Regions from separate parts of the Cupriavidus sp. MEYA8 genome, predicted to be linked through region 2. Evidence: riboswitches for the same ligand, from Rfam matches in the RefSeq annotation. Region 2 holds a riboswitch; the other holds the start of a gene.
The links. A riboswitch is a leader RNA that binds a small molecule or an ion and turns the genes downstream of it on or off. The one in region 2 is predicted to bind glycine.

Region 1 (10,459 bases), on a different replicon from region 2:
CGCGAACAGCTTGCGGGTCAGGCTGTCGTACAGCGTGCCGGCATCGCCCGACTGGAAATCGGTGCGGCCGCAGCCGTCGATCAGCAGCGCATCGCCCGTGAAGACGCGGCGCACGATGCCTTCGGAGGTGGACTCTTCCCACAGGTAGCTCATGCTGCCGGCGGTATGGCCGGGCGTGTGGATCGCGCGCAGCACCTGCTTGCCGAATGCGACAGTGTCGCCGTCGATCAGTTGCTTCTGTGCCGGCTTGATATCGCAGCCCGACGGCGCCGCGGTGTGCGCGCCGGTCTGCATGGCCAGGTGGCCGGCCGAGGTGATGTGGTCGGCGTGGGCGTGAGTCTCGATGATCCAGGCCAGGTGTGCGCCGGTATCCTTGACCAGAGCCAGGTCGCGTTCGAGCTGGTGGTCGACCGGGTCGATCAGCAGCGCCTCCTTCGTTTCCGCATCGATCAGCAGGTACGTGAAGGTTGACGAGGCATCGTCAAAGAGCTGGTGGAAGGTCTGCATGGCGGGCCCTCTTGTTCTGCAGTCGGGGAACGCCGCAATGATACGCCGCAAACCATGCACGATGTACGACGGTTTTCTCCCTTCTCCCGCGCGCGTGATAGGGGAGAAAACCGCCGCGCGTTTAGCACTCGACGATATTCACCGCCAGCCCGCCGCGCGCGGTTTCCTTGTACTTCGTCTTCATGTCGGCGCCCGTCTCGCGCATGGTCTTGATCACCGAATCGAGCGATACGTAGTGCGTGCCGTCGCCGCGCAGCGCCATGCGCGCCGCGTTGACCGCCTTGACCGACGCCATCGCATTGCGCTCGATGCACGGAATCTGCACCAGCCCGCCGACCGGGTCGCAGGTCAGGCCGAGGTTGTGCTCCATGCCGATCTCGGCCGCGTTCTCCACCTGCGCCGGGCTGCCGCCGAGTACCGCGGCAAGCGCGCCGGCGGCCATCGAGCAGGCCACGCCGACCTCGCCCTGGCAGCCGACCTCGGCCCCGGAGATCGACGCGTTGAGCTTGTACAGCAGCCCGATCGCGCCCGCTGTCAGCAGGAAGTCGACTACACCCTGCCGGTTCGCGCCCGGCACGAAGCGGTCGTAGTAATGCAGCACGGCGGGGATGATGCCGGCCGCACCGTTGGTCGGCGCGGTCACCACGCGGCCGCCCGCCGCGTTCTCTTCATTGACGGCGATGGCGTACAGGTTGACCCAGTCCATCACCGAGAGCGGATCCGACAGCGTGCGCTCGGCACGCTCGGTCAGGCTGCGGAACAACTCGGGCGCGCGCCGCTTGACCTTGAACGGCCCCGGCAGTTCGCCATCGGTGCGGCAGCCGCGCGCGACGCAGGCCTGCATTACGTCCCAGATATGCAGCAGGCCGTCGATGACCTCTTGCTCGCTGCGCCACGTCAGTTCGTTCTCCAGCATCAGCCGCGCAATGCTCTTACCGCTGTCCTGCGCCATCTGCAGCATGTCCTTGCCGCTGCGAAACGGGTGCGGCAGCTGCTGCGCGGCGTTGAGCACCTGGGTGTTGGGCGCACCGGCCGTGACCACGAAGCCGCCGCCCACCGACAGGTAGCGCGCTTCGCGCAGGCTCGCGCCGCTGCTGTCGAAGGCATGGAACTTCATGCCATTGGGATGCTCGGCCAGGGCCTCGCGGCGGTAGAACGCGATGTGATCCTTCTCGACGAAGGGCACGATATGGCGTCCCAGCAGCGACAGCTCGCGCGACTTGCGCAACGCGGCGAGGCGCCTGTCGATGGAATCGGGATCGATGGTGTCGGGAGACTCGCCCATCAGGCCGAGGATCACGCCCTTGTCGGTGCCGTGCCCCTTGCCGGTGGCGCCGAGCGAGCCGTACAGCTCGACCCGCACGCTGGCCACCTGCGGCAGCAGGCCGTCGCGCTCCAGCCCCTGCGCGAACATCAGGGCCGCGCGCATCGGGCCCACGGTATGCGAGCTCGACGGGCCGATGCCCACCTTGAACAGATCGAAGACGCTGACTGCCACGGAATGTCTCCAGCAATGGGGTGGCCTTGCAGAGGCTCTTTTTAGGCGGTCGAAGTACGGCAACGGACACCGCCGCCGGCGGGCCCGCCATCTTGAGAATAGTGCGGCGGCCGAGCCACCGCAGATGCGATGGCACGGCCCGGGGGTGCGTCAGTCGACCACGTAGTCGCTGACCGGCACGCAGCTGCAGAACAGGTTGCGGTCGCCATACACGTTGTCGGCACGGCCGACCGGCGGCCAGTACTTCTGCGTGCGCAGCGACGCCACCGGATAGGCGGCTTCCTCGCGCGTGTACTTGTGGGTCCACTCGTTCGCGGTCACCACCGCGGCGGTGTGCGGCGCGTGCTTGAGCGGGTTGTCCTCGCGATCGAAAGTACCGTCGGCGACGCGGCCGATTTCCTGGCGGATCGCGATCATCGCGTCGATGAAGCGGTCCAGCTCATGCAGTGCTTCGGACTCGGTCGGCTCGATCATCAGCGTGCCCGGCACCGGGAAGCTCATGGTCGGCGCGTGGAAGCCGTAGTCCATCAGGCGCTTGGCCACGTCTTCGTTGCTGATGCCGGTCTCCTTCTGCAGCGGGCGCACGTCCAGGATGCACTCGTGCGCGACCAGGTCGTGCTGGCCGGTGTACAGCACCGGGTAGTACGGCGCCAGGCGCTTGGCCACGTAGTTGGCCGCCAGGATGGCGTTCTCGGTGGCGGCGGTCAGGCCGGCCGAGCCCATCATCGCGATATACATCCACGAGATCGGCAGGATGCTGGCCGAGCCGAACGGTGCCGCCGACACGCCACCGATGCCGCGGTCGTCGCGGCGGTAGCCGACGCTGTCCTGGTTGGGCAGGAAATCCGCCAGGTGCGCGCCGACCGCAACGGGGCCAACGCCCGGGCCGCCGCCGCCATGCGGGATGCAGAAGGTCTTGTGCAGGTTCAGGTGCGACACGTCGCCGCCAAACTGGCCCGGCGCGGCGGTGCCAACCATCGCGTTCATGTTGGCGCCGTCGACATAGACCTGGCCGCCGTGCTTGTGCACGATCTCGCAGATCTGCTGCACGCCCTGCTCAAACACGCCGTGCGTGGACGGGTAGGTGATCATGATCGCAGCCAGGTTCTTGCTGTGCTGCTCGGCCTTCTTCGCCAGGTCTTCCAGGTCGACGTTGCCATTCTCGTCGCAGGCCACCACCACCACCTTCATGCCGGCCATCTGCGCCGACGCCGGGTTGGTGCCGTGCGCCGACGACGGGATCAGGCAGATGTCGCGATGGCTTTCGCCGCGGCTGGCGTGATACGCATGGATGATCAGCAGGCCCGCGTACTCGCCTTGCGAGCCGGCGTTGGGCTGCAGGCTGACCGCGGCGTAGCCGGTGGCGGCGCACAGCATGGCCTCGAGCTGGTCGATCATCTCGCGGTAGCCCACGGTCTGGTCCAGCGGCGCGAACGGGTGGATCTGGCTGAACTCGGGCCAGGTCACCGGGATCATCTCGCTGGTGGCGTTCAGCTTCATCGTGCACGAGCCCAGCGGGATCATGGTGCGGTCCAGCGCCAGGTCCTTGTCGGCCAGCATGCGCAGGTAGCGCAGCATCTCGTGCTCGGCGTGGTGCGTATTGAACACCGGATGGGTCAGGTACTCGCTGGCGCGCGCCAGTTCGGCCGGGAAGGCGTCATTGATGGCGGCTTCGAGCTTGTCGAAATCGAGGCCCGCCGGCAGCGGCTTGCCTTGCGTGAAGATTTCCCACAGCGCAACCACGTCGTCGCGGGTGGCGGTCTCGTCCAGCGAGATGCCGACGCGCGTGGCGCCGGCATGGCGCAGGTTGATGCCGCGCGCGGTGGCGGCGGCATGGATGGCTTCGGTGTTGAAGCCGGTCTCCAGCGTCAGCGTGTCGAAGAAGGTGGCGTTGGTGCGGACGAAGCCAAGCTGCTCCAGGCCGGCGGCCAGCGTCGCGGCCAGGCGATGCACGCGCTGCGCGATGCGCTTCAGGCCCTGCGGGCCGTGGTATACGGCGTACATCGACGCCATCACCGCCAGCAGCACCTGCGCGGTACAGATGTTGGAGGTCGCCTTTTCGCGGCGGATATGCTGTTCGCGCGTCTGCAGCGCCAGGCGATACGCCTTGTTGCCCTGCGCGTCGACGGTCACGCCGACCAGACGGCCCGGCATCGAGCGCTTGAACGCATCCTTCACCGCCATGTAGCCGGCGTGCGGGCCGCCAAAGCCCAGCGGCACGCCGAAGCGCTGCGAGTTGCCCACGGCCACGTCGGCACCCCATTCGCCCGGCGCGGCGATCAGCGTCAGCGCCAGCAGGTCGGCGGCAGCCACCACCAGGCCCCCGGCGGCGTGCACCGCGTCGGCGATGGCGCGGTAGTCATTGATGTCGCCGTTCACGCCCGGGTACTGCAGCAGCACGCCGAAGGCGCCCGCAGCAGCGGCGTCGGCGGCGGGGCCGACCTTCACTTCAATATCCAGCGGCAGCGCGCGCGTTCGCACCACTTCCAGCGTCTGCGGCAGCACGTCGTCGGCGACGAAGAAGATACTGGAGTCGTGCTTGTTCACGCGCTGCAGCAGCGTCATCGCTTCGGCGGCAGCGGTGCCTTCATCGAGCATCGACGCGTTGGCGATATCCAGCCCGGTCAGGTCGGTGACCATCTGCTGGAAGTTCAGCATCGCTTCCAGGCGGCCTTGCGAGATTTCCGGCTGGTAGGGCGTGTAGGCGGTGTACCAGGCCGGGTTCTCGAAGATATTGCGCAGCACGACCGCGGGCGTGACGGTGTTGTAGTAGCCCTGGCCGATAAAGCTCTTCAGCACGCGGTTCTTGCGCGCCAGGCCGCGCAGCTTGGCCAGTGCGGCTTCCTCGCTCAGCGGCTCGGTGAACTCGCCCATCGGCATGCCGTCGCGGCGGCGGATGGCGGCGGGGATCACGGCATCGATCAGCGCGGCGCGGCTGTCGTAGCCGAGCACCTTCAGCATGTGCTGCTGTTCGGGGGTATCGGGGCCGATGTGGCGGGCGGCGAAGGCGTCGCGCGCCTCCAGTTCGGCCAGCGTGGGCCGGTTACCTTGGGCGGCGGTCATGGGAAGCGGGGCGTTCATTGGCAAGAACCTCGTGGGGAGCGCTGCGGCAGGTGGTCAGCCGTGCCGCGGCGCTGCAAATGCTGTGTGCCGATCCCGGGTGCGGGACCGGCGGGGCGATCAGGCGCCGACGCTGGCCTTGTACGCGTCGGCCGACATCAGGCCGTTGACGTCGTCGCTGTTGGCCGGCTTGAGCTTGAACAGCCAGGCGTCGAAGGCATTGGCATTGACGCTTTCCGGCTCGGCCGTGGCGGCTTCGTTGACGGCGATCACTTCGCCGGCCACCGGGGCGTAGATATCGGAAGCGGCCTTCACCGATTCCACCACTGCCAGCGCGTCGCCGGCACCGACCGACTTGCCCACTTCGGGCAGTTCCAGGAAGACGATGTCGCCCAGCGCATCCTGTGCGTGGTCGGTGATGCCAATGGTGAGCGTGCCGTCGGCTTCGACGCGCACCCACTCATGCGACTCGGTGTATTTGAGGTCGGCGGGGAAATTCATGAAGGTTCTCCGGATTCAGATCTGTTTCTTGTTGGGTGATGCCTGCCCGGCAACGCTGCCGGCAGGCGAGGGCGACCGTTGGGTGAGCGGATGTTTCCCTTAGCTCACGAGTGCCTTGCCATTACGCACAAACGGCAGTTTAACCACAGTCGCGTTGAGTTTGCGGTCGCGGATCTCCACCTGCACGGTGTCGCCGACGTTCACGCCCTGCGGCAGGCGCGCGAACGCGATCGATTGCGACAGCGAGGGGCTGAAGGTGCCGCTGGTGATTTCGCCGTCACCGGCGGCGGTGATGACCTTCTGGTGGGCGCGCAGCACGCCACCTTTGTCGCGCAGGATCAGGCCGAGGAATTGCTGGCGCGAGCCGGCCGCGGCCAGTGCCGCCTTGCCGGTGAAGTCGCGCTCGCTCTGCAGGTCGACGGTCCAGGCCAGGCCCGCGTCCAGCGGCGAGGTGCTGATATCCATGTCCTGGCCATACAGGTTCATGCCGGCTTCCAGGCGCAGCGTGTCGCGCGCGCCCAGGCCGGCCGGGCGCACGCCCGCGGCATTCAGTTTTTCCCACAGGCCGGCGACGCTGGCCGCCGGCACCACCAGCTCGAAGCCGTCTTCGCCGGTGTAGCCGGTGCGCGCGACCATGACTTCGCCAAGTGCGGGGTCCTGCACCACGACAGCGTTGAACGGCTTGAGCGCATCGGAAGGCTGGGTCGACGGGAAGGTACTCCACACCTTGGCGCGGGCGTTAGGGCCCTGCACCGCGACGATCGCCAGCGGCTGCGCGCCCGCGGGCGCAACATCTTCACGGCGCGGGGTGATGGTCACGCCGCTGCCGGTGGCGTCGTTGCGCGCACGGATCCAGTCGATATCGCCGACCGCGGTGCTGGCGTTGACCACCAGGCGGAAACGGTCCTCGGCAAAGAAATAGACGATCAGGTCGTCGATCACGCCGCCTTTTTCGTCGAGCATGCACGAGTACAGCGCCTTGCCCGGCGTCTGCAGCTTGTCGACGTTGTTGGCCAGCAGGCCGCGCAGGAAGGCGCGGGTATTGGGGCCGCTGAGGTCGACCACGCACATGTGCGAGACGTCGAACATGCCGGCGTCGGTGCGCACGGCGTTGTGTTCTTCGATCTGGGAGCCGTAGTTGACCGGCATGTCCCAGCCGCCGAAGTCGACCATGCGGGCGCCGAGGGCGCGGTGGATGGCGTTGAGGGGCGTGGCCTGGAGCGTCATGGAATCCTCGGGGGCAATGTCGGGTCGCGAAAACAAAAAAGGGCCATCCGCCGCAACGATCGCTATGCCAATGGCCAAGCAATCCGCTGCGGCGGATGACCCCTCTGTCCTCGATACCTGAGAGATTACGAGGCGGATTCGTTGAATCCCGTCCTCGCGCGCCCCTTCGGTGGGCACGCTCGCCATGAATGGCGGGTGCCGCTCTCCAGAGTGCGGCATGCATCGTGTGCATGTTGCATGCCGATCCGAGCGGTCCGTGGTGCCTGAGAGTTTTCGGGTGATACCCCTTCGGCGGCGCAGATATGCGCGCTCTCCCGGTCGGATGCGCGCAATGTACGGGAGGGCCCTGCCTTTGTCAACGCGGCGGGCGCCCCCCGCCAGCAGCCATTCGCCCTATCAACGGCGATGGTCGTCGGTCATTACGTTACCGACCACGCCGCCCAGGGCGGCACCGCCCAGCGTGCCTGCGGCACTACCGTGCGTCAACGCAGCACCGCCGGCCGCGCCCACGCCGGCACCAATGACCGTGTTGCGCTGCTTCGGTGTCATGTCGGCACAGCCGGTGGCCAGGGCCGCAACGGCTATGCCGGCCATCGTCGCTTTGGAAAAGGCTCGTAGCATTTTCATGATGGGCTCCGAAAGTAACTTTGAGTACGTTCGGGACGCAGGTCTGCCATCCCGCCATACTGGTTAGAGGAGGGCCCGGACGCCCGGTTTTGGGACTTACCAAGTGTTACTTCGGTAACGTCCCCGCCCCCGGAAAAAGCGGTTCCCGCTGACTGATCAGGGCCGGCCCAGCGTGTTAACATGATTAGCTTTGCGTCCGGCGCCGCCCCATGTGGTGTACAGGGCGCGACGCCGTCCCGACCACCCCACGCAAGCATTCCCGCGCATGAGCCACGGCCTCAACGCCGCCCAATCTGAAGCCGTCCGCTATCTGGACGGACCCTGCCTCGTCCTTGCCGGGGCGGGCTCGGGCAAGACCCGCGTGATCACGCAGAAGATCGCGCACCTGATCGAAGACAAGGGCTTCGAGCCGCGCCATATCGCCGCCGTCACCTTCACCAACAAGGCTGCCAAGGAGATGCAGGAACGCATCGGCAAGCTGATGGAAGGCAAGACCACGCGCGAGGGCAAGCGCATCCCGCTCAAGCAGCTCACAGTCTGTACCTTCCACTCGCTGGGCGTGCAGATTCTGCGCATGGAGGCGGAACACGTCGGCCTGAAGCCGCAGTTCTCGATCATGGATTCGGACGACTGCTTCGGCCTGATCCAGGAGCAGCTCGGCACCACCGACAAGAAGCTGATCCGCGGCGTGCAGAGCACGATCTCGCTGTGGAAGAACGGCATGGTCGACCCCGAGGTCGCGATCGCGCAGGCGGCCAATGCCGACGAGCACCAGGCCGCGCTGGTCTACCGCAACTACGTCGCCACGCTGAACGCGTACCAGGCGGTGGATTTCGACGACCTGATCCGCTTGCCCGCGGAACTGTTCGCGCGCAACGAAGCGGTGCAGCTGAAGTGGCAGAACCGGCTGCGCTACTTCCTGGTCGACGAGTACCAGGATACCAACGCCTGCCAGTACCAGCTGCTCAAGCTGCTGGCGGGGGGCTCGCACCTGCGCGCGCCGGCCTTTACCGCGGTGGGCGACGACGACCAGGCCATCTACGGCTGGCGCGGCGCCACGCTGGACAACCTGCGCGGGCTGCAGACCGACTTCCCCGACCTCAAGGTGATCAAGCTGGAGCAGAACTACCGCTCCACCGTGCGCATCCTGGAAGCGGCCAACGCGGTCATCGCCAACAATCCCAAGCTCTTCGACAAGAAGCTGTGGAGCGAGCACGGCATGGGCGATCCCATCGCCATCCACCCGATGAACGACGAGGAGCACGAGGCGGAGTCGGTGGTGTTCCGCCTGTCGGCGCACAAGTTCGAGCGCCGCGCGCAGTTCCGCGACTACGCCATCCTGTACCGCGGCAACCACCAGGCGCGGCTGTTCGAGCAGATCCTGCGGCGCGAGCGCATTCCCTATGTGCTGTCGGGTGGCCAGAGCTTCTTCGACAAGGCCGAGATCAAGGACATCTGCGCCTACCTGCGCCTGATCGCCAATCCCGACGACGATCCCGCCTTTATCCGCGCGATCACCACGCCGCGCCGCGGCGTCGGCAATACCACGCTCGAAGTGCTGGGCACGTTTGCCGGGCAGGCCAAGGTGTCGTTGTTCGAGGCGGCGATGATGGGCGGCATCGAGGGCAAGCTGCAGCCGCGCCAGCTGGAGCCGCTGCGCGTGTTCTGCGAATCGATGGTGCGGCTGGCCGACCGCGCGGCCAAAGATCCGGCCACCGAAGTGCTCGACGACCTGATGGCCGGCATCCACTACGAGGCATACCTGTACGACAGCTTCGACGAGCGCCAGGCGCAGTCGCGCTGGACCAACACGCTGGAGTTCCTCGAATGGCTCAAGCGCAAGGGCACCAAGCCGGAAGCGGCCGAGGGCGAGGAAGCCACCGGCTATGACAACGCCGACGGCTTCGGCAGCGAAGGCAAGAACCTGCTTGAGCTGACGCAGACCGTGGCGCTGATGAGCATGCTCGAAGGGCGCGAGGAAGATCCCGACGCCGTGCGGCTGTCCACGCTGCACGCGTCCAAGGGGCTGGAATATCCGCACGTGTTCCTGGTCGGCGTGGAAGAGGGCATCCTGCCCCACTGCCGCGAAGACGACGACATGACCGACGAGAAGATCGAGGAAGAGCGCCGGCTGATGTACGTCGGCATCACGCGCGCGCAGCGCAGCCTGCAGATCAGCTGGTGCAAGAAGCGCAAGCGCGCGCGCGAGACGTACTCTTGCCAGCCGTCGCGCTTTATCGGCGAGATGAAGCTGGAAGAAGCGCCGGCACCCAAGGACGAAACTCCGGCGATGAGCCCCAAGGACCGGCTCGGCGCGCTCAAGGCGCTGCTCGGCGGCCCAGGCAAGACGGCGGCCGGCTGATCTTAGGTACGAAGCCCGATACAAAACCCTACCAGGCCGACAAGACCGCGCGCGCCGCTGTCCTTAGCATGACGGTTGTGCCGCTCTGCGCTTTTCACGGTGTGCGGCTTGCGGCGGCAGGGGCTGCCCGGGTCTTGCCGCGCCAGACATCAAGTCTGGCTTTTCCCTGTAATTGGCCCCCGCCGCGCCAGCGTGCGGGGGCAATTTTGGACGTGCTCGCCCTGCTGCAGGCGGTGGTCGACGACGCCGCCGACAGCGGCCACGAGGTCGCGCTCAGCGGCCAGGCGCAGCCGCTGCTGGCGTGGCCGTCGGAGCTGCGGCGCGCGGTGGTCAACCTGGTCGAGAATGCGCGGCGCGCGCGCCTGTCGCTACCGCGCGCCTGACACCGCCAGCGTGACGTACTGCGAGCCGCGCTGGCCGTGGCTGAAGTCGAGGGTAAAGTCCCCCACGTCGACACGGCCTTGCAGTGCGCGGCGCAGCTCGGCGGCACCGCCGGCGCGCACGCCGGCCAGCGCCCGTGCCAGCCATGCGGCGCCGATATAGCCGGCCAGCGTCGCCGAGGACGGCGGCTCATCCAGGTATTGCTTCATGCGCGCTACGTGTTCCCTGACCACGCGCAGCGTGGCCTGCTGCGGGCCGGGCGCGACCTGGGTCAGCACCATGCCGCCGGCGTAGCC
Region 2 (10,459 bases):
CACGGTCGGGCCGGAGGCGACGTCGATGGCGTCGTCGCCCGGCACGTCGGAAATCAGCAGGTTCAGCACCTGCGCGGGGTAGCACGCGGCGGCCAGCCTGCCGCCCTTGATCGCGGACAGGTGGCGGCGCACGCAGTTCATCTCGGAGATTGTCGCCCCCGACTTGAGCAGCGCGCGGTTCACCTGCTGCTTGTCGTCCAGCGTGATGCCGGCCAGCGGCAGCGGCAGCAGCGACGAGCCGCCGCCGGAGACCAGGCAGATCACGAGGTCGTCCTCGCTGAGGCCGGACACCAGTTCCAGCATGCGGCGCGAGGCGGCCAGCCCGGCATCGTCCGGCACCGGGTGCGCGGCTTCGACGATCTCGATGCGCGCGCAAGGCACCGCGTAGCCGTAGCGCGTCACCACCAGCCCCTGCAGCGGGCCTGGCCACGCTGCTTCCAGCGCTGCGGCCATGGCCGCAGAGGCCTTGCCGGCACCGATGACGATGGTGCGGCCGCGCGGCGCTGCGGGCAGGTGGCGCGCCAGCGTGCGTGCCGGCTGCGCGGCGGCGATGGCCGCGTCGAACATGCGCCGCAGCAGCACGTCGGGATCGATCGTTGGCATGGTCACGGCGCGCTCATGGATCATGGCTGTTTCCTGCTGATTCGGTGTTTCGTAAGGCAAACGCTCCCCCCGGCACAGCTCTGGGCGTGCTGCTTGTGGCGGAAGGCGGTGCGGCTATGCCGCTGGTTTGCTCCCCTCTCCCGCGCGCGGGAGAGGGGAGCGTTCACGACGGCTAGCGGCTAGCGGTTGGCGCGCGAACGCTCAGGCTGCCCTGGCCTGCTTGCCGGACAGCAGTTCGCACACGGCTTGCGTCACCTGCGCGGTGGTGGCCTTGCCATCCAGGTCGCCGGTATGCAGCGCCGCGTTGGCGGTCACCGCCTCGACCGCCTCCATCACACGCTGGGCCGCGGCGTGCTCGCCCAGGTGTTCCAGCAGCATCACCACCGACCAGAACGTGCCGACCGGATTGGCCAGGCCCTTGCCCATGATGTCGAAGGCCGAACCGTGGATCGGCTCGAACATCGACGGATAGCGGCGTTCCGGGTCGATATTGCCGGTTGGGGCGATGCCCAGGCTGCCGGCCAGCGCCGCGGCCAGGTCGCTCAGGATGTCGGCGTGCAGGTTGGTGGCAACGATGGTGTCGAGCGACTTCGGGCGGTTGACCATGCGCGCGGTGGCGGCATCGACCAGTTCCTTGTCCCAGGTGACGTCCGGGAAATCCTTCGCCACCTGCACCGCGACCTCGTCCCACATCACCATGGCGTGGCGCTGCGCGTTGGACTTGGTGATCACCGTCAGCTGCTTGCGCGGACGCGATTGCGCCAGCTTGAAGGCGAAGCGCAGGATGCGTTCGACGCCGACGCGGGTCATCATGCTGACATCGGTGGCGGCCTCGATCGGATGGCCCTGGTGCACGCGGCCGCCGACGCCCGAGTATTCGCCTTCCGAGTTCTCGCGCACGATCACCCAGTTCAGGTCTTCCGGCGCGCAGCGCTTGAGCGGCGCGTCGATGCCCGGCAGGATGCGGGTCGGGCGCACGTTGGCGTACTGGTCGAAGCCCTGGCAGATCTTCAGGCGCAGGCCCCACAGCGTGATGTGGTCGGGGATATGCGGGTCGCCGGCCGAGCCGAACAGGATCGCATCCTTGTCGCGCAGCGCGTCCAGGCCATCGGCGGGCATCATCACGCCGTGCTGGCGGTAGTAGTCTCCGCCCCAGTCGAAGTCTTCGAACTCGAAGCGGAAATCGGCGCCGGCGGCGGCCAGCGCTTCCATCACCTGGCGGCCCGCGGGTATCACTTCCTTGCCGATGCCATCGCCGGGGATGGTCGCGATGCGGTAGGTCTTCATCTCTTGTCTCCTGGTCAGAATCCGTGTGAATCCGTGTGTTTGCACGATTGCGTGGAATGGATTCTGGGCCGTGGACAAGGTTTTGGATCGCTTGTAAAGTTAAACCATTCTTAACCTGAGATTAAAGCTGGCATGGCATCGTCCGCAGGGATCCAGCCGTCGGAACTGGGCTTTTTCACGTCGGTGGCCACCGCCGGCAGCCTGAGCGCGGCCGCGCGCGACCTTGGCATCACAACCGCGGCGGTCAGCAAGCGGCTGGCACAGATGGAGGCGCGAATCGGCATGCCGCTGGTCACGCGCACCACCCGGCGCATGAGCCTGACGCCCGAGGGCGAGGTCTACCTGGAGCACGCGCGGCGCATCCTGAGCGAGATCGAGGACCTGGACCAGCTGCTGACGCGTTCCAAGGGCAAGCCGAGCGGCCTGCTGCGCGTCAATGCCACGCTGGGGTTCGGCCGCATGCACGTGGCGCCGGTGATTTCCGAGTACGTCGCGGCCTATCCCGAAGTCGACGTGCAGCTGCAGCTGTCGGCCGACCCGCCACCGCTGAACGAAGACGCGTTCGACGTCTGCATCCGCTTCGGCCAGCCGCCCGATGCGCGCATCGTGGCGCGCAAGCTGGCGCCCAACCGGCGCCTGCTATGCGCGTCGCCCAAGTACCTGCGCGATCACGGCATCCCCAACACGCCGGCCGACCTGCGCCGCCACAACTGCATCGGCATCCGGCAGGGCAGCGACGCCTATGGCGTGTGGCGCCTGACCACCGGCAAGGGGGCCAAGGCGCGTACCGAAACCGTGCGCGTGCGCGGCAACCTGACCACCAACGACGGCGAGATCGCGGTCAACTGGGCGCTGGAAGGCCACGGCATCCTGATGCGGGCCGAATGGGATATCGAGCGATTCCTGCGCAGCGGACGGTTGGTGCAGGTGTTGCCGCAGTACGCCACGCCGGAGGCCGACATCTACGCGGTCTATCACCAGCGGCATCAGCTGTCGTCGCGGCTCCGGCTGTTCGTCGAGTTCATGGCGGCGAAGTTCAGCGAGTTCGGCGAGCCGGCAAAAGTGCCGGCATGACTGTCGCTGCATGCAGCATTTACAACCCGGCGCTGCCTGGTGCGCCGAAAGCAAGGCCTGCGTGGATGGTGCGTTTCCTGCATGGCGCTGTACTCCACGTGCTGCGATCCAAACGGACAGGAGGCCACCGCCATGAGCATCTTCAAGGACATCCTCAACAAGCTGCTGGGCCGGGCCAAGCCGGCTGCCACGACTTCGGGCACCCCCGCCGGCACATCCGCCGGCACAGCGGCTGGCACGCCGACCTCGGCAGGCGCGGCACCCGCGCCGTCGAGCCCGTCGCCCGCGTCGGCAGGCGCCACCACGCCCGCAGGCAGCGCTGGCCAGGCCGCGGCCAAACCCACGCCGCTGTCGGGCGTCGACGTCGAATCCATCATGGACAACCTGGTCAGGGAGAGCGGCCAGACGCTGAACTGGCGCACGTCCATCGTTGACACGATGAAGGCGCTGGGCATCGACAGCAGCCTCGAGCACCGCAAGGAACTGGCGCGCGAGCTGCACTACAGCGGCGACATGAACGATTCCGCCGGGATGAATGTCTGGCTGCACAAGCGCCTGATGCAGGAGCTTGCGGCCAACGGCGGCAAGCTGCCGGCGGACTTGTCGTAAGGAAATCCGGGAAGCGTTGGCGGCTGCCTCAGGAAAGGGCCGGCGGCCGCCTCAGCCGCCGATGCCCGCCCAGCGCAGGTGCTTGTCCCAGTCGGCGTCGCCGATCACGCCGGATACGCCCTGCCGCTGGCCGTCGGCCCGATAGAAGTACGTGCGCGGCATCTCCCCCATCCAGTCGGGATCGACCGAATAGCGCAGCCTCTCCTGCGGCTCGTTGCCGAACATCCACGCGTCGCGCGTCAGGTTGACGCGCTTGAGCAGCTGCTGCACCTGCGGCAGCGCGTCGGGCCGGTCCATGGCCAGCGTGACCACGCGCAGGCTGCGATGCTTCGCCTGCAGCTTGCCGATGGCTTCGAAATTACGCTTGCAGTAGACGCAGTCGAGCGACCACACCACCAGCACGAAGGGCTTGCCCTGCTGGCTGGCACTGAGCTGCGCGGCACTGGCGGATTCGAACACCGATACGCGTTCGGCCGCGTGCGCCATGCCGGCGACGCCGAGCGCGATCGTGGCGCCCGCCAGCGCGGCGATGAGTTTGCGACGCAATGTCATGCGCCCTCCTGCGCCAGCGGGAAGACCTGGAAGCCTTCGGCCTCGGTGCGCCACAGCACGTAGGCGCGGCCGCCGTGCTGCAGCAGGTGCGGCTGGTCCGAATCGCGCGCGGTGCCGGCAACCTGGCGCGTCTGCCAGGTCTTGCCGCCGTCCTGCGACAGCATCGCCGAGAGCCGGGTCTGCTGGCCGTCGAACGATTTCCACGCCACCACGATGCGATGGTCGTCGAGCGCGACGATATCGGCATGCTGCGCGCGCGGGTCGTCCAGCGGACGCTGCGCCTGCAGCTTGCCGTCCCGGAAGCGGCCGACCGATACCGTCGGCTTGCCTGCCTTCACGTTGAACCAGACCATGTGCAGCATGCCGTCCGGCGCCACCGCGGCGCCCGGGCCGTGGTGCGGGCAGGCGTCGATGCGCCAGTCGTCGAAGGTCGCGCGCTGCATCGGCGCGGGCGTGCCGTCGGCGCCGAGCAGTGCCACCGCGTGGTCGCGCGCGTTGGGCGGGAACACGTGGCGCCACAGCGCCAGCATCTTGCCGTCCGGCGTCGGCGCGAGCGCGATGCGGCAGCATTCGCAGGACTGGTCGGCGATCTTGTAATCGCCCTGGAAGCTCTTGCCGTGGTCGGCCGATACCGCGTAGTAGATCGCAGCGCCGGCATAGGGCTGCCTGCGCGCTTCGGCGGCGACCACGTCGCGCTTGTCGATCCAGCTGACGAAGACGCGGCCGGCCGGGTCCACCGCGATCGCGTCGAAGCGGTGCGCGATCTGGTCGCGGTTGGCATGCACGGTCACCGGCGCGGCAAAGGTCTTGCCGCCGTCGGCGGAGCGCGCGAAGCGGATAAAGCCGGTATAGGGCTTGGGCAGCGGCTGGGTCCAGGTGACGTAGATCTCGCCGTCGCGGCCGGTGGCAACCTTGGGCCGGCTGTCGTGGTCAGCAGCCACGGCTTCGGGCACGCGGTTGACGTGCTGCACCGGCCCGAAGCTGCGACCCTGGTCGGCCGACGCGCGCACGGCCACGTGCTGGCCGTCCTTGTAGGCGATCCACAAGCGGCCGTCGCGATCGAAGGCGGCGCCGGTGCCGAGTTCGCTCATCGCCTTCGGCGCCGCGCTTTGCGCACCGTGGCCGGCATGGTTGCCATGGGACTGCGCCATCGCGGCGAACGCCGTGCAGGCGATCACGCCGGCGGCAAGGAAGCGGAAGCTGCGGGGCAAGCGCTGCAGGGGAATGGTCAGGATCGGACTGGTCACTGCACTCAGAAGGAAAGCTTGGCCTCGGCGTAGAACGTCCGGCCCGGGTACGGGTGGTAGACGAAGTAACGCTGGTCGGTCAGGTTGTCGATGCCAAGCCCGAGCCGCACGTTCCTGGCGGGCTTGTAGGTCACCTTGACGTCGAAGGTCAGGAAACTGCTGGTGCCGCCGAAGGTGTCGGGATTGACGTCGCTGTTATCGAGCGTATTGTACTGCCGCCCCGAATAGGTCATCGCCAGCGTGCCGGCCCATGCCGGCGTAAAGCGGTAGGTGCCGACCAGGTTCGCGCGCCACTGCGGGATGCGATAGAAATACTTGCCCACCGATGCCGGGTTATTGGCATTCTCCAGCGTCTTGGAATGGTTGTACGCGCCGCTGGCCGACAGGTCGAAGCCGCTGGTCAGCACGTCGCGCCCGTCGTAGGCAAGCTCGATGCCACGCGTACGCACGCGGTCCACGTTCTGGAAACTGGTGACGGTGGGGAACACCGTGGTATTGGTCTGGCTGACCAGCGCATCGCGGATGTCGTCTTCATACACCGACACGCGGAAGTACGAACGGTCGACCGTGCGTTCGAAGGTCAGGTCCTTCGAGAACGAGCGCTCCGGCTTCAGGTTGGGATCGTTGTTGATCAGCGAGGTGCCGGTGATGCGGCCCTGGAACAGCTCGGCGACGGTCGGGTAGCGCCAGGCCTGGCCGAGCGACAGCCGGCCCAGCCAGTCCTGACCGATGGCCTTTTCCAGCGCCAGCTTGGGCGACCAGTTGGACTCGCTGCGCACCGGGTAGGCGACATCTACGCCCGGCTGGCTGCGGCTGCCGTCATAGGCGCGCCAGTGCTCCCAGCGCACGCCCGGGATCAGCTTCCAGTCCTCGGCGAAGTACCACGCGTCCTGCGCGTACAGCGCCTGCGTCTCGGTCTTGCCGGCAAAGGCGTTGTTGAACGCGGAGATGGTGGCGGCCTGCCAGTCCGAGGTGTTGTAGGTGGTGTTGCTGAGCCTGTAGTTGTCGTAGTGGTAGCCGAGGGTGACCCAGTGGCCGCCCTTGAGCTGCTGCGGGCGGTAGTCGGCCTTCAGGTCGAGCGTGCGCCAGCCGGTGCCGTCGCCATAGGTCACCGTGCCCGGGCCATTGCCCGCGGTGCTGGCGGTGCGGCTGATGTCCTTGGTGACATCGAACAGCGATGCCACGCCGGAGAAATTCCACCCGGTCTCGTTGCGCGTGCGCAGCGACAGGCCGTAGAGCCAGCGCGCGTCCTCGCCATTGCCCGGCGCAAACGCGTTGGCGGGGATCACGTAGCGGAGGCCGCCGATATTGACCGGGCCGCTCGACACCACGTTGCCGTCGGCATCGCGCAGGTAGCTGCCGGTGGCGCTGGAGCGGTCCTGCTGCCAGTAGGCGGCGGTGAACTGCGCCTGCAGGGTATTGGTGATGTCGTAGCCGAGCTTGAGCTTGAGCTGGTCCTGCACGGTGTGCGTGACGCCCTCGCTGTTGACGCCCATCACGGTGCGGTCGGCGCCGGTCTGGTCCTGGTCGAAGTAGGCGCCGGTCACGGGCTTGTCGGCCGAAGTCGCCCGCACGCTGGAGCGCGCCGCGGTGTAGAAGCTCAGCGGCTGGCTCTTGCTGTCCTGCCGGTCGACGCTGACCAGCCACGAGAACGGCCCGGCGCGGTCGCCCACGTAGGCGTTGGCGTGCACGCCGTTGAAACTGTCGTGCGTGCCGTACAGGTTGAAGCGCTGCGTGAATAGCTGCACGCTGGCATCGCCCTCGAACTTCTCCGGTGTGCGCGTACTGATCAGCACGGTCGCGCCCAGCGAATTGCCCGGGTACAGCGCCGAATACGGGCCATACAGCACGTCGACGCGCTCGATCTCGGCGGCGTTGACCAGCGACCAGCGCGGCGGGAAAGTGAAATCGGAGCCCAGCAGGTTGGAAAGCAGCAGGCCGTCGGCATAGACCAGCCCGCGCGCCGACTGGCGCGAGCTAGTGCTGCGCACCGAGATGATCGAGTTCATATCGCCGATGAAGCGCTTGCGCACGGCGAGGTTGGGCGCGTACTTGAGCGCGTCTTCGGTGTTGACCACGTTGAAGTCCGCCATGCGTGCGGCGCTGATGCCATAGGCGGGCGATGGCGTATTGGGCGGCGTGGCCGGCGTTTCGCCGCGCCCGGTCTTCGCCGAGACCACGACTTCCTGCAAGGGCTGCGGCGCGCTGACGGGTTCATCCGGCTGCGCGCCGGCGATGCCGGGGCCCATCAGCGCGGCCGAGGCGGCCAGCGCAATCCGATTTCTTCTCACTGGAATACCTTTTCTGTTCTTCTGGCTCGCCCGACCGGTGCGCCGTATCCGGCTCGTGCTACGGCGCACTTCCTCCGCGTAGCGAGTGCTGACATTCTAGGGGGCGGGTCGGCTTGACGCAGTGCGACATAGCGCCGCGCCGGTAAAGAAGCGACTCGACCCATCCATGCGAACACGACTGGCTCTATTCGCGTTTACCCGCATATCCACTTGCGGCCTTTGTCTCTAGATTTGCGCGGATTGGCGTTCGCGCCAACGTGATGCTGGGAGAGACTGATCCGGCGGCAGCCGCCGCGGACAGCGCCGAAGGAGCAACCGCCCCGGAAACTCTCAGGCAAAAGGACCGGTATCACGCGTCACAGCACTCTGAAGAATGCCGCCATCGTCAGCCGGCATACCGAAGGAGCAAGCGGCCCCCGCCACCGGTACCCCCGGGCACCACCGGCGGCTGTCGTGAATCTCTCAGGTCAGGAACAGAGGGGGCGTCCGCCACGCATGTCGCGTGCGGGCTCCCACCCCGACGTTTCTGGACTGCCAGATCATGAAGACAATCGCCGTCATCGGCGGTGGCATCACCGGTGTCACCACGGCCTACGCGCTCGCCCGGCGCGGATTCTCCGTCACCCTGTTCGAGCGCCACCGCTACGCCGCGATGGAAACCTCGTTCGCCAACGGCGGGCAGCTATCCGCCTCCAATGCCGAGGTGTGGACGCACTGGTCCACCATCATCAAGGGCCTGAAGTGGATGCTGCGCAGCGACGCCCCGCTGCTGGTCAACCCGCGCCCGAGCTGGCACAAGCTGAGCTGGTTCGCCGAGTTCATCGCCTCGATCCCGCATTACCGCCGCAACACCATCGAGACCGCGCGCCTGGCCATCGCGGCGCGCGAGCACCTGTTCGCGTGGGCGGCGCAGGAAGGCATCGACTTCGACCACAAGCGCGAAGGCATCCTGCATATCTATCGCGACAAGGCGGGCTTCGAGCACGCGGGCCGCGTCTCGGCGCTGCTGGCGCAGGGCGGGCTGGAGCGCCGCGCGGTGACGCCGGCGGAAATGCGCGCGATCGAGCCGACGCTGGCCGGCACCTACTACGGCGGCTATTTCACCGAAAGCGATTCGACCGGCGACATCCACAAGTTCACCAGCGGCCTGGCCGCCGCCATCGAGCGCATGGGCGTGCACTGCCGCTACGGCGAGGACGTGCGCAAGGTCACCACCGATGGCCGCAGCGCCAGCGTGACCGTGCAGGAAGGCGCGGACAGCGCCACCTCGACCTTCGACGGCGCGGTGATCTGCGCCGGCACCGCCAGCCGCGCGCTGGCCGCCGGGCTGGGCGACCGCGTCAACATCTATCCGGTCAAGGGCTATTCCATCACCGTCAACCTGAACGACGCGGGCAGCCGCACCGCGGCGCCGACCGTCAGCCTGCTCGACGATGAAACCAAGCTGGTCACCAGCCGCCTGGGCGACGACCGCTTCCGCGTGGCCGGCACCGCGGAGTTCAACGGCTTCAACCGCGACATCCGCGCCGACCGCATCCGGCCGCTGGTGGAATGGGTGCAGCAGTGCTTCCCCGGCGTCAGCACGCGCAGCGTGGTGCCGTGGGCGGGGCTGCGGCCGATGCTGCCGGATATGCTGCCGCGTGTTGGGCGGGGGCGGGCCCGGTGCGTGTTCTACAACACCGGGCATGGGCACCTTGGCTGGACGCTGTCGGCGGTGACGGCGGATATGGTGGCGGGGGTGGTGGCGCAGGCGCTGGTTGAGCCGAAAGTCTCGGGCGTGGGCTCGCTGGGACTTGCCAAGGCTTGAGATTGCCAGTTGAGCGCCTCGCTATTGCCAGCGCTGGCCCTCTCCCCCAGCCCCTCTCCCGCTCGCGGGAGAGGTACGGGGGAGAGGGCGGGAGCCTCCACGGAGTGAAGCGCCATCGCCCGCCGTGAACCGCTCAGGCCGGCGCAAACACCGGCACCGGCGCCCCATCCACGCTGGGCGCGAACCTGACCTTCACCTTCTGCCCGATGCGCACCTCATCGAGATCGCAATCGACGATATGGGTCATCATGGTCACGCCCTCGTCCAGCGTCACATAGGCAATGCAATACGCCTGCGGGCCAGCCTTGCGCGTGACGCTGTACGAGTAGATGGTGCCGCGGCCGCTGGCGGTCTTCCAGACCGTATCGCCCATGCAGAACGGGCACAGCGTGCGCGGATACCAGTGCGTCTTGCCGCATGACTGGCAGTGCTTGACCAGCAGCCGGCCTTCGCGCGCGGCCTGCCAGAATTCGATGTTGTCGGGCTGTTCGTCCGGGGCCTTGTAGGCCATGGGAGTGTGCGGGGTCGTCATGTCAGTTGCTCCGGCGATCGTTCATTATTCGCGCTCGAGGATCAGGGTGGCGCTGCCGTGGCGCGAGCCCAGGTAGCCGCCGGTGCCTTGCGCCAGCGCCAGGTCGCAGTTCTTCACCTGCACCGCCGGATGCGCCTCGCCGCGCAGCTGGCGCACGGCCTCGATCACCTTGGTGATGCCGCCGCGGTTGGCCGGGTGGTTGTTGCACAGGCCACCGCCATCGGTATTGAACGGCAGCTTGCCGACGCCCGAGATCAGGTTGCCGTCGGCCACGAACTTGCCGCCTTCGCCCTTCTTGCAGAAGCCCAGGTCTTCCAGCTGCATCAGCACGGTGATGGTGAAGCTGTCGTAGATCGAGGCGTACTTGATGTCGGCCGGGGTCACGCCGGCTTCAGCGAACGCGGCCGCGCCGGAAAACTTCGCGCCCGACCAGCTCAGGTCGACCTCGCCGCCGAGC

Region 1: linked by a shared signal. The riboswitch ahead of gcvT (glycine cleavage system aminomethyltransferase GcvT) and the one ahead of AC5WJ1_RS20675 (D-amino acid dehydrogenase) in region 2 are both predicted to bind glycine.

What each region holds. Positions count from the first base shown of each region.
Region 1 is NZ_CM181221.1:3,498,305-3,508,763, reverse strand. It holds gene AC5WJ1_RS16475 (MBL fold metallo-hydrolase) at 1-507, opposite strand, end outside; gene AC5WJ1_RS16470 (L-serine ammonia-lyase) at 629-2,005, opposite strand; gene gcvP (aminomethyl-transferring glycine dehydrogenase) at 2,156-5,086, opposite strand; gene gcvH (glycine cleavage system protein GcvH) at 5,186-5,566, opposite strand; gene gcvT (glycine cleavage system aminomethyltransferase GcvT) at 5,666-6,793, opposite strand; glycine riboswitch at 6,888-7,012, opposite strand; glycine riboswitch at 7,034-7,120, opposite strand; gene AC5WJ1_RS16450 (YMGG-like glycine zipper-containing protein) at 7,190-7,420, opposite strand; gene AC5WJ1_RS16445 (UvrD-helicase domain-containing protein) at 7,686-9,782, shown strand; gene AC5WJ1_RS16440 (hypothetical protein) at 9,995-10,165, shown strand; gene AC5WJ1_RS16435 (ABC transporter substrate-binding protein) at 10,151-10,459, opposite strand, start outside.
Region 2 is NZ_CM181222.1:782,886-793,344, forward strand. It holds gene AC5WJ1_RS20640 (glycerate kinase type-2 family protein) at 1-627, opposite strand, end outside; gene AC5WJ1_RS20645 (tartrate dehydrogenase) at 805-1,890, opposite strand; gene AC5WJ1_RS20650 (LysR family transcriptional regulator) at 2,023-2,964, shown strand; gene AC5WJ1_RS20655 (DUF3597 domain-containing protein) at 3,097-3,573, shown strand; gene AC5WJ1_RS20660 (TlpA family protein disulfide reductase) at 3,625-4,125, opposite strand; gene AC5WJ1_RS20665 (sialidase family protein) at 4,122-5,372, opposite strand; gene AC5WJ1_RS20670 (TonB-dependent receptor) at 5,378-7,663, opposite strand; glycine riboswitch at 7,918-8,019, shown strand; glycine riboswitch at 8,020-8,150, shown strand; gene AC5WJ1_RS20675 (D-amino acid dehydrogenase) at 8,205-9,470, shown strand; gene AC5WJ1_RS20680 (Zn-ribbon domain-containing OB-fold protein) at 9,604-10,002, opposite strand; gene AC5WJ1_RS20685 (thiolase family protein) at 10,027-10,459, opposite strand, start outside.